Asticcacaulis excentricus CB 48: one gene and its partner. The protein of the gene in region 1 binds, or shares a complex with, the protein of each later gene. Links are inferred from orthologs where the notes say so. Each region holds a gene or a part of one and is shown on either strand. Other genes may lie near its edges.

Evidence for each region.
Region 2: the proteins of uvrA (region 1) and mfd are in contact, whole or in part, in a crystal structure (PDB 4DFC), measured with the Escherichia coli proteins. The link is inferred for Asticcacaulis excentricus CB 48 from one-to-one orthologs.

The regions. Positions count from the first base shown.
Region 1 is NC_014816.1:1,304,801-1,319,467, forward strand. The notes cover bases 10,735-14,183. They hold uvrA (excinuclease ABC subunit UvrA), read right to left. Parts: upstream 13,815-14,183; coding sequence 10,935-13,814; downstream 10,735-10,934. Other genes in these bases: ASTEX_RS06185 (carbonic anhydrase), read right to left, coding at 10,735-10,763. Outside these bases: ASTEX_RS06140 (alginate export family protein), read right to left, coding at 1-188; ASTEX_RS06145 (peptidoglycan DD-metalloendopeptidase family protein), read left to right, coding at 724-1,830; preprotein translocase subunit YajC, read left to right, coding at 1,972-2,271; protein translocase subunit SecD, read left to right, coding at 2,383-4,974; ASTEX_RS06160 (squalene/phytoene synthase family protein), read left to right, coding at 5,066-5,764; ASTEX_RS06165 (DUF1353 domain-containing protein), read right to left, coding at 5,909-6,595; methylenetetrahydrofolate--tRNA-(uracil(54)-C(5))-methyltransferase (FADH(2)-oxidizing) TrmFO, read right to left, coding at 6,619-8,031; ASTEX_RS06175 (hypothetical protein), read left to right, coding at 8,179-8,982; ASTEX_RS06180 (hypothetical protein), read left to right, coding at 9,009-9,908; more of ASTEX_RS06185, read right to left, coding at 9,909-10,734. UniProt on the Escherichia coli protein: The UvrABC repair system catalyzes the recognition and processing of DNA lesions. UvrA is an ATPase and a DNA-binding protein. A damage recognition complex composed of 2 UvrA and 2 UvrB subunits scans DNA for abnormalities.
Region 2 is NC_014817.1:564,642-579,948, forward strand. What follows is about bases 1,943-6,031. They hold mfd (transcription-repair coupling factor), read right to left. Parts: upstream 5,650-6,031; coding sequence 2,143-5,649; downstream 1,943-2,142. Other genes in these bases: ASTEX_RS14320 (diguanylate cyclase domain-containing protein), read left to right, coding at 1,943-2,069; ASTEX_RS14330 (FAD assembly factor SdhE), read right to left, coding at 5,650-5,943; recG (ATP-dependent DNA helicase RecG), read left to right, coding at 6,009-6,031. Outside these bases: ASTEX_RS14310 (hypothetical protein), read right to left, coding at 1-290; ASTEX_RS14315 (sulfurtransferase TusA family protein), read left to right, coding at 389-622; more of ASTEX_RS14320, read left to right, coding at 735-1,942; more of recG, read left to right, coding at 6,032-8,075; ASTEX_RS14340 (DUF3089 domain-containing protein), read right to left, coding at 8,072-9,253; ASTEX_RS14345 (lysophospholipid acyltransferase family protein), read right to left, coding at 9,310-10,236; ASTEX_RS14350 (glycosyltransferase family 2 protein), read right to left, coding at 10,250-11,023; ASTEX_RS14355 (cryptochrome/photolyase family protein), read left to right, coding at 11,146-12,600; sseA (3-mercaptopyruvate sulfurtransferase), read left to right, coding at 12,604-13,455; ASTEX_RS14365 (amino acid ABC transporter substrate-binding protein), read right to left, coding at 13,434-14,546; ASTEX_RS14375 (ETC complex I subunit), read right to left, coding at 14,735-15,040; ASTEX_RS14380 (RidA family protein), read right to left, coding at 15,265-15,307. UniProt on the Escherichia coli protein: Couples transcription and DNA repair by recognizing RNA polymerase (RNAP) stalled at DNA lesions. Mediates ATP-dependent release of RNAP and its truncated transcript from the DNA, and recruitment of nucleotide excision repair machinery to the damaged site.

The DNA of each region.
Region 1 (14,667 bases):
TTGGTGGTTGAGTTGTAGTCGTCGTCGAGAGCGCGGACATCATCGAATTCCACGAGAAATTTCAGGTTCTTCCAGTCTGCCGACTGAAAGCCAATGCGATTGCGCAGAGTGAGCGCCGCCCCCTTTTTCAGCCCCGCCTGATCCACGCCCTCGTAGCGCAGACGGCTTTCCAGCAGAGGCTTACCCATGGCCAGCGCCTCACCAAACGTCTCCTGAGCGAAAGCCGGGGCACAGAGCCCGCTTAAAAATGTTGCGCCGCACAAAATTAAGGGCGCGCTTTTCCGACGCAGCTTTAGATGGGCCACGGTCATATCCCCTGAAAAGAGCAAAAAAAAACGCCCCAGACTAAACCGCAGGTTCCCCCGATGCGGTAATGGTCTGAGACGTCGTTGTCCGGTTATAGGCGAAGCCCTCTGTGGCGCCGCCGTGTGTTATCCGCCTTTGGATAACGTCGTCAGCGTCATACAACATTCACTGGGCGTCAATCTCTTTTTTCGCATCTGCGTAAAGTTTTTAAAGGCGGGCGGGTTGTGAGGTATTTTGGTCACAAACCCCGAGGCCGCATCATGCGACTATGTGGCGAGGCCCCGACCGCGCCACGCCGACTGTGCCCGTGAGGCGCGCTTCCTTTGCAAATCCTCAACAGATGTGCGCTGCGGTAATCTTTCATTATCCATAGTTCGGTCATAAAGGCGCGAGACTACTGACGCTCCGGAGACCCTCATGCGCACCTTCAAGCGAATTTCCGTTTTTGTCCTGCCGGTGGTGCTGGCTGCGGCCCTTTCGGCTTGTACGGTGATGCCTCAGGCGCCGAAATATCCTATTTATATGGAGAATAGGCCGGTCGCCGAGGGGCCGCGGCCCGCACCGGTTGAGCCGTCACAGGCACCGGCCGAGGAGCCGACGGGGATCCAGCCGTTAGGCTCCAAGGGCGGGATCACGACCACGGAGTTGCCGCCCCCCCCTCCGCCGCCGCCGCCGGCCAACACCGTAGCAACTAAGCCCGGGCCGACTGCTCCCAAGCCCGTAGCGACCCTGCCGGTCCACGACAGCCGGGCGGGGTTTGTCTACACGCTTCAGCCTAAGGATACGTTGTTTGGCGTGTCGCGGCGTTTTGGCGTGCCGGTACAGACCCTGTACAAAATGAACGGTCTGGCGTCTGACTCGGTGACCCATATCGGTCAGAAGATTTTGCTGCCGGAGACGGCGAAGGACAAGGGAACGGAAACCTATGCCTCCGGGCCGGCCCCTGACCGTGTCAAGGCGGTCGTCGCGCAGGCCGATGCGCCGAGACCTGCCGTAATGCCGCCCGCACCCAAGCCGGTCGTGTCGGCACCTGTGGCAAAACCTGTTGTCACCGCGCCGACGCCGGCGCCCGCCAAGCCGGTTGAGGTCGCCAAAAGCTTGCCGTCCGATACGGCCGGGATCGTCAAACTGGGCAAGGGACGCTTTGTCTGGCCGTACAAGGGTAATGTGCTGGTCCGCTACGGTCAGTTGGCACCGAACGTGCGCAATGACGGCATCAATATTGGTGGTCCGGAAGGGGTGGATATTGTGGCCGCCGATGAAGGTACGGTGGTCTATGTCGGCGATCAGGTGAAGGAACTCGGCAATACAGTCTATATCCGTCACGCCGATGGCTTTTACACCGGCTATTCGCACCTCGGTAAGGTCAGCGTGAAGTCCGGGCAAAAGGTCGCTCAGGGGCAGGCCGTCGGCACCATGGGCAAATCGGGGGCGGTGGACCGGCCGCAACTACATTTCGAAGTGCGCTATACGCCGTCCTCTGAAATCGCCAAGCCGTTTGATCCGACACTGGTTCTGCCCTGATGCGGATGCCATTGGCTGCCCAAAGCATTGCACGTGTAAGGAAGCCGTAAAAAGCACATTGACCTTTTAATCTGTGTGCCTATGTATGGCCCAACCCTATTCCCTGCCTGCCGTTGGCGGGCCTAAACGGAGACCCCGGTCTTGGATACTGCCGCTCTTGTTCAGCTTCTGCCCTTCGTGGCGATCTTCGTCCTAATGTATTTCCTCATCATCCGCCCGCAGCAAAAGCGCGCGAAGGAACATCAGGCGCAACTCAATGCCGTCAAGCGCAACGACACTGTCGTCCTGTCGAACGGCATGATCGGCAAGATCACCCGCGTCGAAGACACCCAGGTGATGGTGGAAATCGCGTCGGGTGTGAATGTGCCAGTCGTCAAGTCGATGATTGCCGAAGTCCGCACTAAGGGCGAGCCCGCCCCGGCCAATGACAAGGCCGCTTAATCGGGTTCAGTCCATTTGGGCCTGTCTGATCCGTCAGACAGGCTTTTTGTGTTTTTATTCAACCCGTTCCTGCAAACTTTTCGCAGCGGGAACTAAAGGGTCGTAACGATCATGATGCAATTGTCCCGCTGGAAAATCACCCTGGTGACGCTCGTCACCCTGCTGGGGATATGGTTTTCCCTGCCCAACCTTCTGCCGAAAACGGTCCTTGACCAGTATGCTTTCCTGCCCAAGAACGGCCTAAATCTCGGTCTCGACCTGCAAGGGGGTTCGCACCTTCTGCTCGAAGTTGATACGGAGGCTTTGGCGCGGGACAAGATCAAGAACCTGACCGAAGAAACGCGTGACCGCCTGCGCAGCGCCGGGATTGCCTTCGGCAGTCTTACTGCTCAGGGCGATGTGGTCAGTGTGCGCATCAACGAAGCCGGGCGTGTCGATGCGGCCGTGACCGCCCTGACGCCGCTGTCCAATCCGCTGGTAAATAATCCTTCGGCGCGGGATGTGGCCATCACCAAGGAAGCCGATCAGGTCATTCATCTGACCTACACTAAAGAAGGCAAGGCCGCCGCTTCGTCCGGTGCCGTGGACGCGTCAATTGAAACTGTGCGTCGCCGCGTCGATAATCTGGGAACGCGCGAACCGACCATCATCCGTCAGGGCACCAACCGCATCGTTGTGCAGGCCCCCGGTGAAAGCGACCCAGAGCAGCTCAAGCGCGTGATCGGTACCACCGCCAAGCTGACCTTCCAGATGGTGGACGAGTCGGCGTCGCCTGCAGATGTGGCGGCCGGTCGTGTGCCGCCGGGTTCCGAGCTTCTGCCGACCTCGGACCCGACCCTGCCGCCGTCAATGGTCGTCAAGAAGCGTGTGATTGTTTCGGGTGAAAACCTTACAAAGGCCTTTGTCGATACCGATCAGAGCAATCGTCCAGCCATTGGCTTCCGGTTTGACGGGGAGGGCGCGCGCAAGTTTGGCGAGGCTACGTCGCAAAATATCGGCCGTCCGTTTGCCATCATCCTCGACGGCAAAGTCGTTTCCGCGCCGCGCATCATCAGCGCCATCACTGGTGGTTCGGGTCAGATAACGGGTAACTTTACAGTTCAGGAAGCCTCGGAACTGGTCAATGTGCTCAACGGCGGGGCGTTGACCGCGCCGCTGAATATTGAAGAACAGCGCGTGGTGTCGGCTGAACTTGGCGCCGACTCGGTGGCCAAGGGTCAGCTTTCGACCATTATCGCCTTTATTTCAGTGTTGATCTTCATGCTGCTGGCCTATGGCTGGCTGTTCGGCGGCATCTCTATCGCCGCCCTGATCGTCAACCTGATCCTGATTATCGCCGGTATGTCGGTGACGCAGGCGACCCTGACCCTGCCGGGTATTGCCGGTCTGATCCTGACCCTCGCTGTGGCCGTTGACGCCAACGTGCTGATCTATGAGCGGATGCGCGACGAAATTCGCGCCGGCCGCAATGTGATCGGTGCGCTGGACGCCGGCTTCTCCAAGGCCATGGAAACGATTATCGACGCCAACCTCACCTCGCTCGGTGCGGCGGCGATCATGTTCTTCTTCGGGGCGGGGCCGGTGCGTGGCTTCGCCTGGACCCTGTCGCTGGGCGTTATTACCTCGGTCTTCTCGGCCGTCATGGTGACGCAACTGCTGCTGGCCTGGTGGTATAATGCCCGTCGCCCCAAGACCCTGCCGATTCAGGCAGCGGACGGGAAGGGCGTGTGGCCGCTGATCAAGATCCTGCCGCAAAAGACGAATTTTGGCTTTGTGCGCTTCTCTAAGCTGGCCGGTATCATTTCCATGGTTCTTGTCGCCGCTTCGCTGTTCTTCACCATCTGGCCGGCTACGCCGCCGTGTGGCGGTCTGAACTGCGGCGTCGATTTCAAGGGCGGCACTATCCTTGAGATGTCGCAGAAATCCACTATTGATCTCGCTAAGCTTCGCAGCACGCTCGATACGCTGGACCTGCATGACGTGCAGGTTCAGGGCGCCGGGCAGTCGGGTCAGGACGCCATGATCCGCTTCGAGTCGCCGACCACCAACGCGCAGGCGGCGTTGGATCGTGTACAGACCTCAATTAAAGCGCAGTTCCCTGACGCCAGCTTCAAACCGGCCACTGTGGTCGGCCCGAAGGTATCGGGTGAGCTCTTCACCGGAGGTATTCTGGCGCTGGTTTTCGCCATCGGCCTGATGATGGTCTATATCTGGTTCCGCTTTGAATGGCAGTTCGGCATGGGGGCGGTCGTCGGCCTGATGCACGACGTTATCCTGACTTTCGGCCTGTTTGCTATCTTCCGGCTGGAATTTACCCTGACGGCCGTCGCGGCCATTCTGACCATCATCGGCTATTCGATGAACGATACCGTGGTTGTGTTTGACCGCATCCGTGAAAACCTTCGTAAGTATAAAAAGATGCCGCTCAAGGACGTGATCGACCTGTCGATCAACGAAACCCTGTCGCGGACCATTATCACCGGGGTGACGGCCGTTATGGCGTTGACCGGTCTGGCGGTTCTGGGCGGTGAGGCGCTGTTCTCGTTCTCGGTGGCGCTGATCTTTGGTATCATCATCGGCACCTATTCGTCGATCTATGTCGCGGCCCCAGTTATCCTGTTATGGGGTGTCAACCGTAACGCGGCCGAAGCCGAGGTTGTTGATGTGGGCGGCTTCAAGGGCAAGAAGGCCCCGCAGCCGTAAGGGGTTCTGCCAGCCTGACAAATGACCGCTCTGTCCGTTTGGCAGGGCGGTTTTTTGTTGCTTTTGGTGTGCGGCAGGGTAAGGGCAGGGCATGTCCGACTCGCCGATCTTACCCGAAGACGAAACCGTACCGCGCGATGAGGTCGTGCGTCTGGCCGCACAGTTTATTGAGGATGCGCAAAAGCGGGCCGACGTGCTAGCGCTGCTGGCCTTTGCCGAGGTGCTTCGCGATGTCCCGGCCCGCGTCTCCGAACCGCTGCTGGGGGATATCCGCTACACGTGGTGGGGTGAGGCACTTGAGGAAATCCGCGATAGGCGCAAGGTGCGCTACCATCCGCTGAGCGCAGCGCTGGCGGGTGTAGCCGAGCGCCATGCCCTTGATATGAAGGCGTTAATCGACGCCATTGACCCGCACCGCTTGCAACTGGATGGCCGCTTGTCACTGCGCGATGCGTTGAGCGTGGCTGATCAGGGACAGGCTGTCATATTGGTACAGGCGGCGAAGGTGCTGGATGCGACTGCCGATGCGGCGTGCCTGCGCATCCCGGCCCGCTTTCAGACTCTTGCGACACTGAAGGTGGTGGGGCGTTTGAACGCCGAGGAAGCGGGCGCGGAAGAGGGCCGTCATCTGTACCGTGAGGCGCGCCAGGGACTAAAGCGCGTGCCGTCAATCTTGTTACCGTTGGTCTTACCCGCGGCGGTGGCTGCAGACCTATGGCACGGGCGCGTGCGCGGTGCCCTGTCGGTGCGTCTGAAATTGCTATGGACGTTTGCGACGGGCCGGATTTGATTTGACCACGGATGCATACGGATAGCCGCCTGCGGCCGCTACACGGATGTCCAGTACTGAAATGTCTTTTAATATGAGTTTTTTATCCGCGTGATGGCCGCGCTGCGGCCATATCCCTGTCTATCTGTGGCTTAAACTGAAACCTTACCCAATGCCGAACATAGGTTTCTTTTTAGGCGGTTGTGATACAGTTGGCACTGTGGGTGTCGGGTATATTGGATAGGCCTTCCAGCCTTTGGCTACCATCTCTTCGAATCCCTTGCACTGCGGCAGGGTCATGATCACGCCGGTCTTCGGCTTGATGAACGGAGCCGGGAAGCGCGCCGAAGGGAAGGCCGGATTGACGAACACCCAGTCAGACGCCAGCCCATAGCCTTTTTCTCCACCCGTGCGCACCGCATTGTAGGCGATGCGGGCCTCTATCTCACTGACGCCCCATTTGCGCATGGCACGATAGAAGATGTCGTCGGCGTCCTGACGCTTACCCGGTTCCCCGATTGCGTAGAGCCAGTCGTGGACAATGGCGGCGCGGATGGTCGGTCCGTCCGTATTGACGGCGAACTGCCCGAACCAAGGCACCGATGCAAAATCGGTGCGGAACCATTTGGGGACCACCACCACCTTTCCCGTCAGCCTGTCGCAATAGGGAAATTCGTCGTTCAGCGTATAGAGTTTGCGGCCTTCCTTCTGCACGTCGAACAAAAGGACGGGCTGCGGTTGAAGGGAAGAGGGCACAACAACGGGAACCGGTACGATCGGCGGGGTCTCGGTCGTGGCGCAGGCGCTTAGGCCCATAACGGTCAGGGCAAGAAGAGGGGCGAGGGCTTTCATCACACACACACGTCAGACGGCACTCAGGCCGGAACCGCCTCTGTTTTTAACCACGTCTCGATATCATGCAAGGCCCGAACGCTCATCTGGCGTTTCTTGGCGCGGGTGCGATCCTTGACCGGGATCTTCTTGCCGTCTTCGTCGAACTTCGGGGCCTCCATCGGCGGCAGCAGTCCATAGTTGATATTCATAGGTTGGAAAGACGCCTTTTCGTCGGCCAGATGTCCGCCTGTAATATGCCCGATAAGGGCGCCCAGTGCCGTAGTTGGCGGCGGTGGCGGCAGGGTTTTGCCCTTGGCTTCGGCGGCAGCGAAGAGTCCGGCCAGAAGGCCCATAGCGGCGCTTTCGACATAACCTTCGACGCCTGTGATCTGACCGGCAAAGCGTAGGGACCGTTCCCCGATCAACCGTTTCAGCCGCAGGTCGGCCCCTAGCACCTTGGGCGACTGGATAAAGGTGTTGCGGTGCAGCCCACCCAGACGCGCGAACTGCGCGTTCTGTAGGCCGGGGATCATGCGGAAGACCTCGGCCTGAGCGCCGTGTTTTAGCTTGGTCTGGAAACCGACGAGATTATACAGGGTTCCTAAAGCGTTATCCTGCCGAAGTTGAACAATCGCGTACGGTTTGACGGTCGGATTGTTCGGGTCGGTTAGGCCCACGGGCTTCATCGGACCATAACGCAGGGTTTCTCGCCCCCGTTCGGCCATCACCTCGATAGGCAGGCAGCCGTCGAAATAGGGGACGTGCTCCCATTCCTTGAAATCGGTCTTGGGACCGATCAGCAAGGCATCGACAAAGGCTTCGTACTGGTCCTTTGTCATGGGGCAGTTGATATAGGCCGCCGCATCGCCGCCGGGGCCTTCCTTGTCATAGCGCGACTGCCGCCAGGCAATCGACATGTCGATGCTTTCGGCGTGGACAATGGGTGCGATGGCGTCAAAGAAGCTGAGATGGCCTTCGCCGGTCAGTTCCAGAATGACTTCGGATAGGGATTCTGAGGTCAGCGGACCCGTGGCGCAGATGACGTTACTCCAGTCCTTGTCCTTCAGTGAGGTGACCTCCTCGCGCAGGAGCGTCACCAGCGGATGCGCCGCCAGCGCGGCGGTGACGGCCTGAGAGAAGCCTTCGCGGTCCACAGCCAGCGCGCCGCCGGCGGGCACCTGATGCTTATCGGCGCAGGCCATGATCAATGAGTTGCCGCGGCGCATCTCGGCGTGCAGTAGGCCCACCGCATTATATTCCCAGTCGTCGGAGCGGAACGAGTTGGAGCAAACCAGTTCGGCGAGGCCATCGGTCTGGTGTGCGTCGGTCGGCTTGATGCCGCGCATTTCGTGGATAATGACGGGGATGCCGGCCTGAGCCAGTTGCCAGGCGGCTTCGGAACCGGCGAGGCCGCCGCCAATGATGTGTACGGGTTGGACTGTCATGCGGGTCATATAATGAGATCGTATGGCGATGTCACGGTCTCGATGAAAAACATAAGGGAGGTTGTCTTTGCCCTTTTAAAGGGAAAGGATTTGTTTAACAGTGTCCCCTGCTTAGGGTTAACGCTGCGGGTTATCGGGCTTTTGGGGATTTCGACGATGAGTTTCGGCACGGCCTTTCATCTGATCGGTGCGCTGAAGATGGCCGGGCAGAGCCTGCCGCTTTTGTGGCGTAAGGCAGGCCCGGTTCTGGGTGTTCTATTTGTTATCCTGCTGCTGGGGCATCTACCGCACCTTGATGTGTGGCTGCGGCGTGGCCTTATTGTGGTCGGTGTGATTGCGCATACAGCGGCAGCGGGGGCTCTATACCGCGTCGCGCTGTTTGGAGAGCGTTTTGCCGCGGCCGAAGGTCTGGGTTTTGGCGGCTTGCAGTTCGGCCGGGCCGAACGTCGCTTGCTGGGGGCGAGCGCGCTGGTTTTGCTGTTCTGGTCGATCGTGTTTATCGCGGGCGCCGTGGTGCTGGCTCTGTTTATGGGGGCGGCGGGCTTGCCCGAAGATAGCTTTCGCACGCCGCAGGCTTTGCTGCGCACCCTAATCGAAGGCGCCCAACCGCAAGGGGTCGTGGTCGGCATTGCGATCATCGCCGTTCTTCTGACGCTTAGCATCCTGACCGTAAAGCTGTGGCTACACCGCGCCGCTACGGTGGCCGAACATCGGCTGGTGTCGCTCAATGCCCTTAGCCTATCGTCGGGTCAGACCGTCAAGCTGGGCCTCGGTTACGGCTATATCCTGTTACCGTTTATCGTCCTCAGCAGCCTGATGCCGCCAATTGTGGTCGTTGCCGGCCTGCCACTAGGGGGTGTGATCAATCTGGCTCTTGGCGTCGGCGTCTTCATGCCGCTCAGCATCTCTTTTTTGGCTTCCGCCTATAGGCAAATCAGCGCACTTCGCGCTAAGGGATAGGTCGTTCTCTTTCCCCGGTTCCGTGCATGGCCTCGTCCGTTGATTTTGCCTTTGAAGGCTTCCGTATCATCCGTGAGCGGCCCATCCTAATTGCGTGGTGGGGCGCGGTTCTGCTGGTGGCGTTAATCCTTTCGACGGCGCTTTTGATGTCGGTGGCCGGGCCGGAATGGAACGCTCTGATTCAGGGGCAGGTGCCGAACGAGCCGGAAAAGGCAGCTGAGCTGCTCGTGCGTCTGGGACCGGCCTATGTTCTAGCTCTGATGGTCACCCTTGTATTTTCGGCGATTATCACCTGCGCTGTCTATCGGGCTGTGCTTGGCGGACATTCGCCCCAGTTCGGCTTTCTGCGTCTGGGGGCTGATGAGGTGCGTCAGATGGCGCTATCCTTTGTCTTGGCTGTGGTCATTATCGTCGTGACGCTTCTAATTACGGTCGTTCTGGCCATACTGGGTGGCCTACTATCGCTTCTCGTCGGTGCGGTGTCTCAAGCAGTCGCTCCGGTGGTTGGTGTGCTGACGGCCATTGCTGCCATGATTTTCAACATCTGGCTTATGGTGCGGCTGTCTATGGTCAGCGTGCAGAGCTTCGATGAGGGCCATTTCAATCTGACGGGTTCCTTGAAACTGACACAGGGACGTTTCTGGTCCCTGCTGGGCGGCTTTGCCGTAGCATTTCTGATGGCGCTTGTGGTTAGTATGCTGGCGCAGACCGTCTATATGGCGCTGGCGGTGCTGGTTACGGGGCGTGATGTCGCCTCGGTCGAAGACGTGCCACAACCAGACGTTTCGCAGCTGGCCAATCTCATGGAACCGTTGACGGGGGTTTATTTGGCGGTCAATGGGGTGATTGCGCCCCTTACCACGGCGATCATGATTGGAGCGGTCGCCGCGGCTTACCAAACGTTGAAAAATACGCCGAACACCTGATCAACTTCCGACAAGGTGCAAGATGTCGCGGCCTTGTGGCTGCTGAATGGGGCGGGCATTCGGCCCGGTCAGTCGCTGATAGGCGTCTACCTGTTCCGGTGAAATCGATAGCGGCGAGGCATAGACCAGCCAGGTGACTTTTTCCGTGCATGGCGGTGTGGTGAGCGAACCGGAATAGGCATAGAATTCTTCAGTTGCGGGCATCAAATCGCGCGCATTTACCAGTAGGTCGGGTATCAGGGCCGCCGGGCCCGGATCCGTCGGCAACCACGTCCAGATGGGGGCCAGCATCGGATCAGCCACGCCGACATCCGATAGGACACCGATGACCAGAAGGTCGCCCTTGTCATTCTTATGAACAAAGTGGGTTTCGATGGCCGCGCGGTGACCGTCGATGGTGTGTTCGGACGGGGTGTGGAAGTGGAACTGCACCAGCTTATAGCGCACGCCGTCCATCACTACGCCGCCGCCATCGGTGGGGGAGACCTGAATGGCGTGCCCCAGGTTCTGGATCTTGGCCGGGGACGAGGTATAGTCGAGCGTCAGATTCACCGATTTGGGGGCCGCCACGCCGCTGAGATTGATAGGTGACTGACGGGGGCCGGTCTTGCAGGCCTTGTTCTCAGTGCTCAGATCGCCCCAGTGCGCCGGGCCGTCATCCCCTTCATAGCTCCAGTGAGTGACGTCGCCTTTGGCTGCACCGTGACCATCACCGCCGTGGTCCCCGCCCCCATGATCGCCCGTGGCTTCGGCATGAGGATCGCCGTGCTCCGCCTTAGATTTGCTGCAAGCAGACAAGCCCACGCTCATCAGGGCGAAGGCAGCAACCGTAAAAAGCAAAACAGAGCGGCGCATGGGGAACTCGAATCGAGAGTGACGATGTTCGATTCAATGCCGCAACAGGGTTAACGCAGTGTTCACTTTCAGCGGATGTGAAGCCGATTTGCTACGAAAAGCACAAAAGCTCTGAAGAGCAAGCCGGGGTGACTGGCTATACTTTTTGGGACTTTCTCGGCTAATGCAGTGTCATTTCCGCGCCGTATGCCGGGCTAGAATGTCTTTCAGGTATTTGCCGGTCCACGACTTCGGATTGTCTGCCACCTTTTCCGGGCTGCCATAGGCCACGATCTCACCGCCACCGTCGCCGCCTTCCGGGCCAAAGTCGAGCAACCAGTCAGCCGTTTTGATGACGTCCAGATTGTGTTCGATCACAATGGTGGTGTTGCCGTGGTCGGTCAATTCGTGAAGCACCTCCAGCAGCTTTCGTGTATCTTCGAAGTGCAGGCCCGTGGTTGGCTCATCGAGAATATACAAGGTCTTGCCCGTGGCGCGCTTCGACAGCTCTTTCGACAACTTTACGCGCTGCGCCTCGCCGCCCGACAGGGTGGTCGCCTGCTGGCCGATCTTGATATAGCCCAGCCCGACGCGCTTTAGCGTCTCCAGCTTGTCGCGGATGGAAGGCACTGCCTTGAAGGCTTCGGCGCCTTCCTCGACCGTCATGTCCAGCACATCGGCGATGGAATGGCCCTTGAAAACGATCTCCAGAGTCTCGCGATTATAGCGCTTACCCTTGCAAACGTCGCATGTGACATAGACGTCCGGCAGGAAGTGCATCTCGATTTTGATGACGCCGTCGCCCTGACAGGCTTCGCAGCGCCCACCCTTGACGTTGAAGGAGAAGCGGCCCGGCCCATAGCCGCGCGCCTTAGATTCCGGAAGGCCGGCGTACCAGTCGCGGATCGGCCCGAAGGCCCCGGTATAAGTGGCGGGGTTGGAGCGAGGTGTACGGCCGATAGGCGACTGGTCGATCTCTACCACCTTGTCGAAAAACTCAAGCCCCTCAATCTTATCATGAGCGGCAGGATTGGCCGAAGCGTTGTTCAGCCGCCGCGCCGCCGCCTTGTGTAGGGTTTCGAGCGTAAAGGTCGATTTGCCCCCGCCAGATACACCGGTGATGCAGGTCATCACTCCTACCGGGATTTCTCCGGTGACGTTTTTCAGATTGTTGCCGCGCGCCCCGATAACCTTGAGCATCTTTTTCTTGTTGATGGGACGGCGCTCATTGTCTGTATCCTTAGAGAAAAAGAGGGGAATTTCCCGCTTCCCCGTAAGGTATTGCCCAGTCAGCGAGTTGGGATTCGACTTGATATCTTCGGGCGTGCCTTCGGCCACCACCTGCCCGCCGTGCACACCAGCGGCGGGGCCCATGTCGATCACATAGTCGGCGGTGAGGATGGCGTCTTCGTCGTGTTCGACCACCAACACCGAATTGCCCAGATCGCGCAGCCCTTTTAGGCTGTCGAGCAGACGGTCATTGTCGCGCTGATGCAGGCCGATGGAGGGTTCATCCAGCACATAGAGCACGCCGGTCAGGCCGGAACCGATCTGTGACGCCAGACGGATGCGTTGGCTTTCGCCGCCGGACAAGGTGCCGGAATTGCGCGACAGGTTGAGATAGTCGAGCCCCACCGCATTGAGGAAGTTTAGGCGGTCAAGGATTTCTTTCAGGACGCGCCGCGCAATATCCATCTGTTTTTCGCTCAGATGGTTTTGCAGGTCGGCGAACCAGTCGTGCGCCTTCTTGATCGACAGACCGGAGATTTCTGCGATGTCTTTCGCATTGACCTTGACGGCCAAGGCTTCGGGTTTGAGACGCTTTCCGCCGCAGGCCTCGCACGGGGTTTCGGCCTGATAGCGGCTGAGGTCTTCGCGCACCCACGACGAGTCGGTTTCGCGGTAGCGGCGTTCCATGTTGGGGATGACGCCTTCAAACGGCTTGGTCACGTCGTAGCGGCGCGAGCCGTCTTGATAGACGAACTTGATCTTTTCCGAGCCAGATCCCAGCAGTATGACGTCCTGCGCTTCCGGCGTCAAAGCGCGCCATTTGGTGTCCATTTTGAAGTCGTAATGGCCGGACAAGGCCTCAAGCGTCTGCGCGTAAAGGGGCGAGGGGCCCTTCGCCCACGGCGCAATGGCTCCATCCTTGAGGCTCAACGACTCATCGGGCACAATCAACGAGCGGTCGAAAGTCAGTTTGACTCCAAGCCCATCGCAGGTCGGGCAGGCCCCGAATGGATTGTTGAACGAGAACAGGCGCGGTTCGATCTCGGCAATGGTAAAGCCGGAGACCGGGCAGGCGAATTTTTCCGAGAAAATCAGGCGCTTCGGCTCCGTTTCTCCTTCGGCGATATCGGCATATTCGGCAATGGCAAGACCGTCGGCCAGCCGAAGCGCCGTTTCCAGACTGTCAGCCAGACGCTGCATCAGGCCGCTTTTGACCACCACGCGGTCCACCACGACGTCAATATCGTGCTTGTACTTCTTGTCGAGCTTAGGGGCGTCTTCGATGGCGTAATATTGGCCATTGATTTTCAGACGCTGAAAGCCCTGACGCTGAAGATCGGCGATTTCTTTCTTGTACTCGCCTTTGCGCCCGCGCACGAAAGGGGCCAGCAGCAGCAGACGCGTCCCTTCGGGCAAGGCCATGATCTTATCGACCATCTGCGAAATGGTCTGGCTCTCAATGGGCAGGCCAGTGGCGGGGGAATAGGGGACGCCGGTGCGCGCCCAAAGAAGGCGCATATAGTCGTGGATTTCCGTCACCGTGCCGACGGTCGAACGGGGATTTTTGGACGTCGTTTTCTGCTCGATGGAAATAGCCGGCGATAGGCCCTCGATCAAATCCACATCGGGCTTGGACATTAGCTCGAGGAATTGCCGGGCATAGGCCGACAGCGACTCGACGTACCGCCGCTGCCCCTCTGCATAGATCGTGTCGAAGGCAAGTGACGACTTGCCCGATCCCGACAGGCCGGTCAGCACCACGAGTTTGCCGCGCGGGATATCAACATCTACGCCCTTGAGATTATGCTCGCGCGCGCCGCGCACCTTGATGAAGCCCTGCATCAGGTTTGAGCTGCTCATCAGCATATCCTTGTCGTGTCCGCTATCGGCCATTACGCATATCCATCCGGGGAGGCAATTCCACCATATAGGTATAATGGCGGCGTCGAAAAAGTGTCAGCAGAGGTTTGCGGGTTCACTGCCTGATTTGCGGAGGGGGCGCAAGAACGTTTTGCGAACGCTTTTGTAAAAACTGCGACCGTGGCCCGCCTCGTAAAGGTCTGAATGTATCGCTCATCACATCATTCAATGGCGGCACGTGGGGCTAGCGGCGCTGATCGTCGTCGCGGCGCATTTGGTGCTGGCTCTGTTGTTCCTGGTGTCACGGCGCGAGCAAACCAAGGCCTAGGACCCCGTAATTTCCGAGATAGGCTTTGCGCTCCCTGTGCTCAAGCGTAAGGGGCCTGGGCCCGAAAGGCCGGTGTTCCGGAAGCGAAAGACACCTAATCGTCAGGAAACCTCGAAGGCCGTGTCCCTAGAGGTCGCGCTACGGACTACGGTCAGGGGAGAGCCGCCGCCCGAAGCGGCTGATGCGGTGTCGAGTGAGGCCTTGGGAGCTACTTTGCGACACGTACAGGCCTGTCGCCGAGCCTTGGTGGAGGGCAGCATCTTGCCGCCAGACTGTCCGGCGCGCGGCGAGGGGAAAAACCGCCACCTTTCGATCAAACCCGGAGATCAGCCCTATTGGGACGAGCAGATCACCGACAATGCATTCCAGCGTCGCTACAAAGCAAACAGGGCAACACCGAATACTGGCAAAGGGTAAATCGCAGTCGCGAAGACCCGCAAAGACACACTCCGCAGGAGTAATCCGCCGCCTCAATGGCGGCCTGAGCCGAAGGATCTATCAGGAATC
Region 2 (15,307 bases), on another replicon or contig:
AGCGGCAACAGGGCCGCTTCTCGGCTTAAGGGAAACAGCAGCGCGATACGTTTGCCGCCCGCTGCCGTCAGGTGGATCAGAACCCCCTTGTCGCGGTCGGCAATATAGGTCTGCGATACCCCGCCGCTCAACATGTCCACCCGCATTTTCACCCCCGTGCGGCGCACCTCCACCGGCGCTTCGAACCCGGCCATACGAACGCGGGCAAAGAAATCAGGTTCGGACGATACCTGCGCCCGCGCGCCGGGGGTCACGACCATCAGCGACAACACAAAGATCAGCCAACGCATAGGGCGACTCCTCTATCTCGCTTGCATTTGCGCGGATTCGACGGCATTGACCAAACATTCGGTGCTGAAAAGGCATTTTTGAGACCGCCCGTACCTCCATGACCCCAACCGAGCCGCCTTCCCTGCTGATCGACGCGCGCGGCCACCGGTGCCCGGTACCGACCCTGCGCCTGCGAAAGGCTCTGGCTGAACAACCCGGTGCGGTTATTACACTGCTGGCCGACGACCCTATGGCGCAGATCGATGTGCCGCACTTCTGCCAGCAGAACGGATTTCTCCTGATTGCCTCCGAAGCCGAAGACACCCACCGGCGTTTCATCGTCCGCCGCTAAACCTTTCCGGCGCGTTTACCTTTTGGCGAGACGAATCGTTTAGGCCTTTTCTACCGCTTGTCTGGCGGCCGGATATCCTGCGTGTCAGGGCCTGTGTTTCAGGGAGTTTGAGTTGAATATTCAGGCGCGCGTCTTGCTGCTGGCAAAGGATCAGCAATGGCCTGAGCGGCTGGGGGCCGAGCTTGACCGGCTGGGCTGGCGCACCATTACGGCCTATCGCGCCGATGCCGCACTGGCCTGTATCGGTGATCTTCAGATCGAGGCGGTTCTGGTCGATGCGGCCCATCCGGAATGTTCGGCGAAGCTTGTGACCCAGTTGCGCGAAGCCTGCGCGCCACGCCGCCTGCCCATTGTGCAGGTGACCCACACGGGTCAATATGACATCCCCGAAGGCTGGGATATGGTCTATGACCGCGACGCCTACCCGCAGCAGATCCTCCTCGGCCTTGAACACATGGTGCGCGCCAATGTCGCCGAAGAAGAATACGAGTTGCGGCGCGATACGTTGAATGCGCTGGGGCTGAACATACCGTCGCGCGACGATGACAAGCCACTGGCCATACTTTCGGTAGGACCGGCGGACCCGGATTTCCTAGCCCTTAGCCATACCCTACGCGCGCGGGGTGTGGACCTCTATGCAGCCTTCACCAGCTACTCAGCCTTTGATTATCTTCATGATAAGACGTTCGACGCGGTCGTCCTATGGGGCCGGGAGTCGGTCGCGGAGGCCCTGTCGATCGCATCGGGTATGCGGCGTAATACCCGGCTCTACCACACGCCGGTATTCCTGCGTTTGCAAAAATCCGTTGATCTCGACCTGGGCGATGCCTTCCTGCGTGGCGTCAACGACGTCTCCGCGCCGGGTGCCAACGAAGCCGAAATCGCTGACCGCGTGCTGCGTCTGGCCCGCGCCTATCGTCGCCAGAGCAATACGCGGCAGGCGCTGGAAGCCGTCAACCACAGCCCGTACATGGACAAGGGCACGGGGCTGTTTACGCGCGACCTGTTTGCCGCCCATCTGGCGCGACTGGCCAAGGCCTCCAGCCAGCGCAACCGCCCTCTGAGCGTTTGCGTGCTTAAAATTTCTGAGAATCCGGAAATTGCACAGGCGCGGATGCGCAAATCGCTTGAGCGCGCCATGCCTCAGATCGGTTCGATGATCTCACGGCTGGTCCGCGCCGAAGACACGGCCGGGCGTTTGTCGGAAGAGGTGTTTGCCCTCGCCCTGCCCGCCACGCCCGAAGCCGCTGCGCGCCTTGTCGGAGAGCGGATCGGAGCCGTCATTAGCTGCACGGCGTTTGAATCCGGGAACGGTCGTTCGCCCTTTGTGGTCGAATTCGATGTCGGCGTGGCCGAACTGATCGACGGGGAACCCGTGGCCGAAGCCTTAACGCGCGCCGCTCAACAGATTCGACCCTCTTCCGGAGATATGGATCAGGCGATTTAGAGCGGATTTCGTTCAAAATTGAATCGAAATCACGCTCTAAATTTTTGATTTAACGCGCTTTTCGGAAAGCGCTCTAACCGGCCGCTATCGCCGCCAGTCGCGTCATGATCTTTTCTGCCGCGGCCAGACGCCCGGCCGCTTCTGGCCATTCGCCCCGCACGAGCAGCTTCTGATCCGGACGCAGTTTCCAATCCCGCGGATGCGCCTGAATGAGGCCAATCAGCCCCACCGGATTGCTGAACTGATCATTACGGAAGCTGATGACCGCGCCCTTTGGACCGACATCAAACTTCGCCACATTGGCTTCACGACACAGGCCCTTGATCCCCACTACCTTCAGCAGTTGTTCGGCCTCTTCCGGAATGGGCCCAAAGCGGTCGATCAGTTCGGCGGCCAGCGCTTCTCGATCCTCGCGCTTTTCGGCTTCCGACACACGGCGATACAACGACAGGCGGATATTAAGGTCCGGAATATAGTCCTCCGGGATCATGACCGCAGCGCCGGCATTGATCTGTGGCGACCAGCCCCGATTATCGGTAGCGGGCTCATCGGCGCGGCTGCGCAACTCATTGACGGCGTCTTCCAGCATCTGCTGATACAGCTCGACGCCGATTTCACGGATATGACCGGACTGCTCATTACCCAGCAGATTGCCGCCGCCCCGGATATCCAGATCGTGGCTGGCCAGCTGGAACCCAGCCCCCAGATTATCCAGCGATTGCAAGACCTTCAGTCGCTTTTCTGAAGCTTCACTTAAGATTTGATGCGGTTGGGTTGTTAGGTAGGCGAAGGCGCGCGTTTTGGAACGCCCGACACGCCCGCGGATCTGATACAGCTGCGCCAGACCAAACATGTCGGCGCGGTGCACGATAAGCGTATTGGCGGTCGGCACGTCCAGTCCGGACTCGACAATGGTGGTCGCCAGCAGCACGTCGTACTGACCGTCATAGAAGGCAGTCATCACCTCTTCGAGCTGGGTCGGAGTCATCTGACCGTGGCCGACGATGAACTTCACCTCCGGCACCTGCTCACGCAGGAAGCGTTCGAGGTCCGGCAGGTCTTTCAGGCGCGGCACCACGTAATAGGCCTGCCCGCCGCGATATTTCTCGCGCAGAAGCGCTTCGCGTATGCTGACGGCGTCGAAAGGCAGGACGTAGGTGCGTACCGCCAGACGGTCCACGGGCGGCGTGGCGATGATGGACATTTCCCGAATTCCGGAAAGGGCCATCTGCAAAGTACGTGGGATCGGCGTCGCCGACAGGGTCAGCATATGCACATCGGCACGGAAGGCCTTGAGCTTTTCCTTATGCTTGACGCCGAAATGCTGCTCCTCATCGACAATAACAAGGCCCAGATCCTTGAACCCGACCTGCTCAGACAGCAGGGCGTGCGTACCGATCACCACCTCAACCTCGCCGCTTTTCAGGCCGTCGCGGGTCTCATCCGCCTCCTTACGCGTCACCATGCGCGACAGATGACGGACGCGGATCGGCCAGCCCTGAAAGCGTTGGCTGAAGGTCTTGAAATGCTGGCGCGCCAGAAGCGTCGTCGGGCAGATAATGGCCACCTGCTGACCCGACATAGCCACCACAAAGGCCGCGCGCAACGCCACCTCGGTCTTGCCAAAGCCGACGTCGCCGCAGATGAGACGATCCATCGGATGCCCCTTCGACAAGTCGTCGAGGACATCGTGGATGGCGTTGAGCTGGTCCTCGGTTTCTTCGTAAGGGAACTGCGCGCAGAATTCGTCATAAAGCCCGGACGGCGGGTCGATTTGCTGACCCACCTTAAGGGCACGCGCGGCGGCCAGCTGGATCAGGCCATCGGCCATCTCACGCAGCTTTTCCTTGGCCTTGGCTTTACGCGCCTGCCAGCTCGCCGAGCCCAGACGGTCCAGTTGCGTCGTGTCAGAATCAGCCCCGTACCGCGTCAGCAGGTCGATATTTTCGACCGGCAGGTAGAGCTTGGCATCCGCGGCATATTGAAGCTCGAGGCAGGCGTGCGGGGCGTCGTTGACGCTCAGCGTCTTCAGGCCCTCATAACGGCCAATGCCGTGCTCGATATGCACGACCAGATCGCCCTGAGACAGGGATGATGCTTCGGCAAGAAAATTATTAGCACGCCGACGTTTACGCGGACGGGCTAATCTATCACCTAAGATGTCGGTTTCCGAAATGACCGCCAGGGTCTCGGTCTCAAACCCCTGATCGAGCGGCAGAATGGCGCGCTGGATAGGCTTGGCCTTGGTGCCGGCAACCCCGAAGCTCAGCGCATCGGCATAGTCTTTGGCTAATCGCGTCTTGTCGAGCCCGTGATCGGAGAGCATGGCCCCCAGACGATCAGATGAGCCTTCGGTCCACGAGGCGAACAGGACCCGCTTACCGGCCTTCGACAGGAGCTTGGCGTGGTCGGTCACGGCGGTAAAGAGGTTGACGCTGTCCTGATGGCGTTCCGGCGCGAAGCTGCGGCCCGGACGTGCGCCCAGATCAATGGCCGAGGCATCATCGCGCTGAAAGGTCTCGAATTGACGCACGCGGCCCTTTTGCAGCCCGCTCTGCCATTCGCTATCATCGAGATAGAGGCGATCGGGCGGCAGGGCGCGATAGCCGCTGTCCAGCTTGACGGCCCCTTTGGCCATGACGCGGGCATCGCCCGAGCCTTTGCGCGATTCATAGGCATCGAGCACGGAGTCGCGCCATTCGCCAAAGGCCTGTTCAGCCAGACCGTCCAGAAGGATCAGGGTCTGCGACGGCAGATAGTCGAACACGCTGTCGAGGCGCTCATAAAACAGAGGCAGCAGGGTTTCGACGCCTTGCCGACGGATGCCGGCAGACACCGCCGCATAGATGGGGTCATCGCCGGGCGCGCCGAAGTTTTCCAGATAGCCCTGACGGAAGCGGCTGATGCTCTTTTCATCCAGCAGGATTTCGCTCACCGCCATAAAGTCAATCGCGGCAATCTGTTTCAGCGAGCGCTGCGTTTCCGGATCGAAGGTGCGGATGGATTCCAGTTGATCGCCGAAGAAGTCGAGCCGCACCGGCTCATCCTGACTGGGCGAAAAGACGTCGATAATGCCCCCGCGCACGGCAAATTCACCGCGCTCGGAAACGGTCGAGACGCGGTTATAGCCGTTGCGTGAAAAATAGGCCTCAAGCTCGCCCGTTTCGATGCTCTGACCGGGTTTGAGCGACAACAGACTTCCGCGCATGGCGTCGCGCGGCGGCACCTTCTGCGACAAGGAGGCCGATGTGGTGAGGATCAGCACAGGCTTTGCCGGTTTGCCGTTCAGGGCCTGAAGCCGCGTCAGGCCGCTCATGCGCTGGGCAATCAGGCCCGTCGTCGGGCTCACCCGGTCATAAGGCAGGCAGTCCCAGGCCGGGAAACGAATCACGTCCAGTTCCGGCGCATAGAAGGCCAGTTCTTCGGCGATAGCGTTCATGCGGCCGTGATCGCGTGCCACGAACAGCGCCAGCCCCTCGGCGCGCGTCAGGTCCGAGGCCACCAGACTGTCGTAACCCGGCGGACACCCGGTCAGGGACAGGCGGGTCGCAGCGGCAGTAATGCGGGAAATATCAGACATCTATTGCTGAAGCTTTGTGTAAGCTATCTTATAATACTGATTGAGCTGGCTCATGATTTCGGATTTATGCTCTGGCGGCACAGGGTCGCGTTCGATGATCCAGCCGTAAAGATCCTGATCCGGTGCTTCGAGCAAGGCTTCGAAAATATCGAGCTGTTCGGCGGTCATGGTGGGCAGGTATTCCTCGGCAAAGTGCCCCAGAATGATGTCAGCCTCCTTGAAACCGCGCCGCGAAGCGCGGAACCACAGCTTGCGCAGGCGGGCCTGATGGAGATCGTCAGCGGTGTCAGTCATGGTTTTCCCGTCTATGGAGCGCAATCGCCCTTCTCTTTCATACGGTTTGGTGCTTGAAAGAGCCTATGCGTCCGGAAATTTTGTTCCCCTATTACACGTCTTTGACCGGCCTGAAAGGGGTCGGGCCGAAAATTGCGCCGCATCTGATCCGTCACGTCGGGCCCTATGTGCGTGACCTGCTGTTCACCCTGCCTAGCCAGTTGATTTTTCGGCCCGTAAGCCGCATCGCTGAGGCCCGCGTCGGGCAGGTTCAGACCCTATGCGTTACCATCGGTAGCTATCAGAAAAGCGCCGGCAAGGGGCCGCAGCGCATCACTGTCTTTGACGATAGCGGTCAGATGCAACTGACCTATTTCCACGCGATCCGTGGTTTTGAGCAGCAACACCCGGTCGGGGAAACCCGCTGGATCAGCGGCAAGGTCGAAAGTTTTGGCGCGTCGCTTCAGATGAACCACCCGGACTATGTGGTGCCGCTCGACAAACAGGACACTATCCCCCTGTTTGAAACCGTCTACCCGGCTACGTCAGCCGTTTCGCCGCGCCTGATGCGGCGTTTCGTCGAAGCGGCCCTGCACCGGGTGCCTGACCTGCCGGAATGGCTGGATAATGAGACGCTGGGGCGGCTAAAAATTTCCGGTTTTTCGGATGCGTTACGCGCCGCCCACGCGCCTGTGAGTGAAGCCGATCTGCTGCCCGATGCCACGGCGCGCAAACGGCTGGCCTATGATGAAGCGCTGGCCCATCAACTGGCCATGAAGGCGCGCAAGCAGCACCGTCAGGCCACCCCGGCCCTGATCATCGACCGTCACGTCTGGGCGGATAAGGCGCTGTCCACCCTGCCCTTTGCCCTTACGGGGGCGCAGACGCGCGCCCTGAGCGATATTCGGGGCGATCTGCGTTCCGGCGAACGCATGAACCGCCTGATCCAGGGCGATGTGGGGTCGGGCAAGACCTTGGTGGTGCTTATGGCCATGATCGACGTCGCCGAAGCCGGGCATCAGAGCGTCATGATGGCGCCGACTGAAATTCTGGCGCGCCAGCATTACGAAAAATCCCTGCCCATCCTGAGCGATATGGGCATTTCTGCCGTCCTGATGACCGGACGCGACAAGGGTAAGGAGCGCGAAGCCAAGCGCGCCGCCGTTGCGTCAGGTGAAACGACAATGATCTTCGGCACCCATGCGGTGTTTCAGGAAGGCGTGGCGTTCAAAAGCCTGCAATTTTGCGTCATCGACGAGCAGCATCGCTTCGGCGTGGGGCAGCGGCAACGCCTGTTCCTGAAGGGCGAAAGCGTCCACTACCTGTCCATGTCGGCAACGCCCATTCCGCGCACACTGGCGCTCACCCAATATGGCGAATCCGACCTCAGCGTGCTCGATGAAAAGCCCGCCGGCCGACAACCTATCCATACAGCCGTCATCCCGCGTGCGCGTTTGTCGGAGGTATTCGACCGGCTGAAATCAGCCATAGCCGCCGGTTCGCAGGCCTACTGGATCTGCCCGCTGGTCGAAGAAAGCGCCGAGTCCGACCTGATCGCGGTCGAAGCCCGTCACGAGTCACTTCAGGAGGCGCTGGGGCGTGAGGTCGGGCTAGTGCACGGACGATTGCCCTCGGCCGAAAAGGAAGACGTGGTGGCGCGCTTTGCTTCCGGCGAACTGCCGCTACTATGCGCGACGACCGTGGTCGAAGTCGGCATCGACGTGCCCAATGCCTCGATCATCATTATCGAACAGGCCGAACGCTTCGGTTTGGCACAATTGCATCAGTTGCGCGGCCGCGTCGGGCGGGGTTCGGCCAAAAGCGCCTGCATTCTTCTCTATGACATGCCGCTGGGACAGGCGGCCAAGGCGCGTCTTGAACTGCTGCGCACGACGGAAGACGGGTTTGAGATCGCCGAAATGGACTGGAAACTGCGTGGGGAAGGCGATGTGCTGGGCGCGCGGCAGTCAGGTTTCCCCGCCTATCGCTTTGTTGATCCGGTGGCGCACGCCGACCTGATCGCCACGGCGTCACGGGAGGCGCAGTATATTCTTCAGCACGAGGCGCAGTTCCCGCCGCAGCGTCGGCAGGCTCTGGAAGTCCTGCGCCACCTGTTCGACTGGCGACCCGATGCGGCGGATAAGGTGGATTAATCCCGGCGTGCCCCGCGCCAAGCGAGCCAGCGCGCTTGCGAATCCGCTTGAAGATCGGCATAGAACAGATTGTACGGACGTACTTTTTTACTATCTGCCCACGATCCGTCAACGTCGAAAGACGGGCCCGACGGTCGCGACACATAGAGGATATCACCGCGGCAGCGCGCACTGACCTTGCGCGGCATCAGAGCCGGCGTCGTCCCCCATTCCAGCCCCGTCGCATTGGCCGCACCCAGACTGTGGCGCGCCTCGATCTCCTTGTCCGTCACTCCGCCGGTCAGCGGATTGACGCACAGGGCCTTGCCATCCAGCGGCTCCATAATACTGGTCTGGCTCCACTCCATCGCTCGACGCTGCGCCTGTAAGGCGCGGTCAGGACGGCCATTATCGACGCTCAGATAGGCGACGGCGCAGCCATATTGGGTGCGCTGTTGACAGGCCGGGACCGCTTGTCCCACCTGAAAATCAGCGGCAGGCGTCAGGGCTTCGAGAAAATAGACGGCCACCAGCGCCGACTTTAGCGCCTCATCGGTCAAAATCCGCTCTTTGAGCAGCCTCTGCCCCAGAAACGCCCCCTGCTCAAGCCCCACAATGATAAAGCCGCTGCCATTACGGCGCTGGGCCAGAAAGGCGTCAAAAGCGGCCTCAACATCCCCATAGGCGAATTGCCGCGCCTCACGCGCGTCTTCGCGTTGTGTCAACTGGCTGTAGAGGCTGGCCTGACGATAGCGCGGCGCATACACATAGCCGACCGCATTGAACGGTCCGGCGTAGTTGGGCAGTTGACTGCGTATCACCTCGGCACTGGAAGTGGGATCATCAATCGGCCCCACCCAGTCTTTACCCCCATTGAAGGTAGTGCCGTGGATGAAGAAGACATCGACCTTCTGAGGATTACGGTTGCGACGCACCTCCAACCCGTTAAGCGCCGGATTAAGATACCACCCGCTCACCTTGCGATAATCGGGAGCTGCTGGCGGCGCGTAGGTCTGAAACGGCACCTTGGGGTCGAGATTGTGCCGCATGATGTCATCACCCCACAACGCCCCGACCATGACCACAAACAGCCCCCCCAGAAGGGAGACCCCGGCGATCAGCAGGCGTCGATGGGTAAGGGAGAGCTTGGGCTTATCGGACATGCGGCAGGCGACGTGGTTCCTTAAGAGGGACATCATGATACCGAGCGCCGTCTCAGGCAAGCGCTGCGCGCTTCACATATTATGAGCCCACGTTAAGGGGCTTTGGGCGTGCCCGGTTTATAGGCGTCATTGGGCCAGCGCTTATGCACCCAGAACCACTCTTCCGGCCGCGCACGCACCACCTCTTCGATAAAGGCCGAAACCTTGGCCACGGTGGTGTCGATGTCGGCGGCCTTATGACCCGTGTCATCCACCTCAATCGTTTCATGGACGATCACTCGGAAGCGCGCTTTGTGCAGGCGCTCGACCGTCATCGGCTGCAACACCGTGCCGAAGCGCATAGCCAGCCGCGTCGGGCCGGGCGCTGTATCGACGCTGCGCCCGAAAAAGGGCGTGGCAACCCCGCGATTGAACTTCTGATCGTTCATCAGGGCGACCGATTCGCCCTTGCCCATAGCGATCAGCAATTCCTTGGCCCCGTCGCCGCCCTTCGGCGCGAACAGACGCACGCCATAACGCATCCGTCCGGCCTTGATGCGTTCATCCACATAAGGGTTATTGGCAGCGCGATAGGTCATCTGACACTCGACCCCGGCATCGACGATGGTTGAGGGCATAATCTCCCAGTTGGCAAAGTGCCCGGAGATGAAGACCACAGGGGTTTGGCTCTCGGCTATGGCCTTCAGGCGCTCCATATTGACCACCTCAACGCGCCCATTGGCGATGCGGATGCGGTCCATAATGGCGAATTCGGCAAAGGTGCGCCCCAGATTGTCCCACTGAGCGCGGGCGACGTTCGCCTTCCACGCCTCATCCTTGTCCGGAAAGGCAAGGTCGAGGTTCTGACGAACCAGTTTTTGGGTCGGAGTAACGGGACCGATGGTTTTGAGCAGCCACGCCCCCATGTCCGAAGCTGTATCGACCGGCAGGGCGCGCACGATCCCGACAAACAGGTCGTACATCAGCGCTTCAAAGCGCCAGGCCATATCTTGCCAGAAGGAAGGTTTAACGGAAGACATGTAATCCGATGCCTTAAGATTTTGCTTTAAGCTCTTTTTGAGCCTTGAGAATTTTTAACAGGCGTTTCACGCGAGCTTCGGCGGCCAGATGGCTCGACAGAACCCCGTCCCAGCCGCCGGTGAAGTGGCAACGGAACAGAAAATAGCGCGTGAACACGAACGGATATTCGAACGGCAGACGCGCCCAAATCGCCCAGGCGGGCTTTTTCAACGCCTTGGCCTGAAGATTGGTGTAGGAGTCGAGCTTCTGGCGAATATGCGCATAGGAGCGCGCCGAAAAGTGCGTCGCCGACCCGTGTAGCTGCCCTACGGGCTCGTCCCTGGTGTCCACCGTGTCATGCACCAGCGAGTCCCGGAAACGCACCTTGCGCCGGTCATAGAGGCGCACATAGTTGTGATAGTCGGCCCACAAACGCGGCTTATCCTTACCCGGATAGACATTGCGCAGCTTGAACCGATAGGCCGGCAGGTCAGGGCCCCTGGCCATCAGGGCCTTGATTTCCTGATAAAGATGCGGCGTCACCACCTCATCGGCGTCCAGATTGAGTATCCAGTCGTGGCTGGCGCAGTCTTCGGAGAAGCGTTTTTGCGGCCCGTACCCCACCCAGTCATTGTGGAAGACCTTCGCCCCCATCTGACGCGCCATGTCCGGCGTGCCGTCCGTGGAGCCGGAATCGACCACCACCATCTCATCGACCAGCCCCTCAATCGCCCGCAGGCAATTGGCGAGACGATCGGCTTCATTCTTGGTGATAATACACGCGCTCAGTTTCGGCGGTGAGGACATAAAGGAACTCTGGGTGCTAGATTATTCTGGCTTAGTCGCCTCCCCCGATCCGGTCAATAGTCATCGGATTGATCGAACCCGCCCGACCGCACGTAAACCCGGTTTTAAACAGGCCCCTATTGATGACCCAAACGACGATCCTGTGGTTTCGTTCCGATCTGCGACTGCAAGATCATGAAGGCGTGGAAGCCACGCTCAACAGCGGTAGCCCCGTTGTGCCGGTCTATATTTACGACGAACAACTGGCGCAACGGCCTTTGGGCGCAGCCTCGAAATGGTGGCTGGATCGCTCTCTCCGGTCGCTGGATCAGAGTTTGCGGGCGCGCGGAGCACGACTGATCGTCCTCAAAGGGTCCGCTCTGGCGCAGTTAAAGCGTCTGATCGGGCAGGTTTCGGCGACGCGACTGATCGCCTCACGCACCTTCGAACCGAAAATCGACGCCTTCGATGCCCAACTGAGCAAGGCGTTGGGCATCCCGGTCGAGATTTTCAACACGCACCTTCTGTCCGATCCGACGCAGATTCGCACGGGCGACGGCAATCCGTACAAGGTCTTTACCCCCTTTTACCGCGCTCTGCTGGCGCGCGGCGCGGCCAGAGGCCATGCCCGCAAAGCGTTGGCAACCCCTTGGCCCGCCCCCGCCGAATGGCCGGAGAGTGTGGACATAGACGCGCTGGGGCTCAAACCCGCCCTGACACTATCGGGGCACGACTGGTCTGAAGGTTTCGATGTGTGGACGCCGGGCGAAGACGGCGCGCATCAGCGCTTGTCAGCTTTCCTGCGCTCTGGGCTGAAAGGCTATGCGCCGGACCGCGACCGGCCCGACCTCGACATCACCTCGCGCCTGTCGCCGCATTTGCGCTTTGGCGAAATCAGCCCGCACCGCGTTCTTCATGAAGCCGAAGCGCACGCTGCGGCTCATCCGGCCCTGAGCGACGATCTGGAAAAATTCCGGGCCGAACTGGCCTGGCGCGATTTCAGCTACAACATCCTGCAACTCCAGCCGGAGTTGGACCGCGTCAATTTCAAAAGCGCCTTCGACGCCATGCCTTGGCGCGATGATCCGGCCGGTTTGCGCGCATGGCAGCGCGGCGAAACCGGCTACAGTCTGGTCGATGCTGGTATGCGTCAACTCTGGCGCACGGGGTTCATGCACAACCGCGTGCGCATGGTCTGCGCCTCGTTCCTGTCCAAGCACCTGCTGATCGACTGGCGGCAAGGGGAACAGTGGTTCTGGGACACGCTGGTCGATGCCGACCCGGCCAGCAATACGGCCAGCTGGCAATGGGTAGCCGGGTCCGGGGCCGATGCCGCCCCCTATTTCCGCATCTTCAACCCCTTGACTCAGGCCGAGAAATTCGACCCGAAGGGGGCCTATCGCCGGCGCTTTGTTTCCGGTTTTACGGAAAAGATAGCTGGCGCGGCATCCGCTCATCACCAAAAATTTGAACGCGACCTGTTTGATTTCGCAGGCGTTTCAGCCTCTAACTCAAAGGGCGCGCCGCGCCTGATCGTTGATCACGCTGTGGCGCGTCAGCGGGCGCTCGACGCCTATGCGCAGATGAAAAAGGACTGAGCCATGCCTGGACAGATAGAGGCCGATGCCCTGAAATCCCTGCTCGATGCCGGGTCCGTCAAGATCATCGACGGTAGCTGGGCGCTGGACGGCACGGATATGCGCGCCCTCTATGCCGAAAGCCATATACCAACGGCGCAGTTTTTCGATATCGACGCCATCAGCGACCACAGCAGCGGCCTGCCGCACATGGCCCCGACACCCGACATGTTTGCACAGGCTGTCGGCGACATGGGCATCCGCGAAACCGATCACGTGGTGGTCTATGACCGGCACGGCCTGTTTTCCGCGGCGCGCGTGTGGTGGACCTTCCGCCTGATGGGCCATAAAAAGGTGCAGGTGTTGGCGGGCGGCCTACCGGCGTGGATAGCGGCTGGATATCCGACAGGTAGCGGCGCGGAATGGGTCAAGGGCGTCCCCTACACCCCGAACCTAAATCCTGATTTGGTTATATCTCTCAATGTGTTGCGGGCCCATCTTGGCGCGTCAGATGAGATGGTGCTGGACGCCCGCCCGGCCGCGCGTTTCGATGGCACGGCTCCGGAACCGCGCGCCGGCCTGCGCTCCGGGCACATGCCGGGCAGCCGCAGCCTGCCCGCCAGTGAGTTGATCCGCGACGGGGCGCTGAAACCGGTGGCAGAACTGAAAAACATCTTCTCCGCCCTGCACGTCACGTCGAAAACGCAGGTCATCACCTCGTGCGGATCAGGGGTGACGGCGGCCATCATCGCCTTGGCTCTGCATGAGGTCGGTCATGACAAGGTGCGGCTCTATGACGGGTCGTGGGCCGAATGGGGTCAGGCGACGCTCGACACGCCGGTCGTTACCTCCGCTCAGCGCACCGGTGGCGAATAGAGCAGGCCGCGTTCCGGCGCGTTCCACTGCGCATTCAGCCCGCGCGACAGCTTAAGCGGTGAGTCTGCGCCGATATTGCGGTCGAAGATTTCGCCGTAATTGCCGACCTGCGACAGGATATTATAGGCCCATTCCGGCCCCAGCCCCAGGCCGCCGCCCAGATTACCCTCTGAGCCGAGAAGACGCCGGACCTCCGGGTTCTGGGATTCCAGCTGCTGCGCCTTGACCGTCTCGCTACTGACACCCAACTCCTCGGCGACGATGGTCACATAGAGTGTCCAGCGCACAATGTCCGTCCACTGGTCGTCGCCCTGCCGCACAACCGGCCCCAAAGGTTCCTTTGAGATGATTTCCGGCAGAATGGTGTGGGCCGTCGGGTCGCTCAGCGTCGCGCGCGCCGCCGCCAGAGCCGACACGTCGCTGCTCAGGGCATCGCACTGACCGGCGGCATAGGCGTCGCGCCCCTCGTCCTCGTTCTTCACCACGACAGGGTTGTATTTCAGCCCACGCGCGCGGAAAAAGTCGGCCAGATTAAGCTCGCTGGTCGAACCCGTCTGCACGCAGATGCGCGCGCCATTCAGTTCGGTGGCGCTGTTCAAGCGCAGGGATTTGCGCACCAGAAAGCCCTGCCCGTCATAATAGTTAATGCCGGCGTAATCAACCTGATCCGCCGCGTCGCGCGACAGGGTCCAGGAGGTCGAACGCCACAGCACATCGACCTTGCCGGTTTTCAGCGCCTCGAACCGCTCGGTCGTGGTCAGCGGCACATAGGTCACCTTATCGGCATCGGAAAAGATGGCGGCCGCCAGAGCGCGGCAAAAATCGACGTCGAAACCGCGCCAGCGGCCGGAATTGTCCTTATACGAAAAGCCGATCAGACCGGGATGCACGCCGCAACTGACCCGCCCGCGCGCCAGAACGGCCTTTAGCGTGGCGCTATCGCTTTGGGTGGGGGTGAGCGTGGCTTCCGGGGCCTGAGCGGGCTTGTCATCTGATGCCTTTGGTCCCTGATTACACGCCGTCAGACCGCACACAAGACCGGCCAGAGCGAGCGGCGCGGCAAGGCGGGACAGGGGGCGGAACACGGACATGGGCAACAGGGCCTTTACGGTGGCAGCGCACCCTATTCAACACCAGCCCGCCGCCCCGGTCAAAGCGAAAGGGACGGTCAGTGCTCACAAATTGGAGAAATGGCGACCCCGGCAGGATTCGAACCTGCGACCGTCCGCTTAGAAGGCGGATGCTCTATCCAGCTGAGCTACGGAGTCTCAAAGCGCTCTTAGTGCGTCCAGCTCTGGCGGCGGTTGGACGCGAAATTGTCGGCATAGGCCTTGATGATCTTCGGCGGGGTTTCCGGCTCGATCAGGCGGAAGGGGATGCCGTGGGTTTCGGCATAGGCCATGGCCTGCTCCTTGGTGTCGAAGGAGAGGCGCACCTGGGTACGGGTGTCCGCCGCCGAAATCCAGCCCATCAGCGGGTCAGGCGTGCGCGCCGAAGCCGGTTCAAACTCCAGTACCCAGTCCTGAGTCTTGGCCTTGCCCGACTGCATGGCGGTCTTGGACGGCTTGAAGATGCGCGCGAACATGACAATCTCCTGCGGACGCGAAATCAGTCCGGATTCGATATCCGGATGGTCAAGGTCTGTTACTACAAACCCGCTTTTTGGCAAAGGGCTTTTGCCGGGTTATTCCAAGCCTTGATGAGCCTTACGCATCAAGGCTTGGCAAGGGCGACCGCCCGCCGCCGCTTATGCGGCGAGCCATGCGGCGTTTGAGCTGCCAAAAAGGCGAATACCCGCCTGGGCGGGTATTAAGCTGCGATCTCAGCCGAGGCTTCGATCTCAACCAGCCAT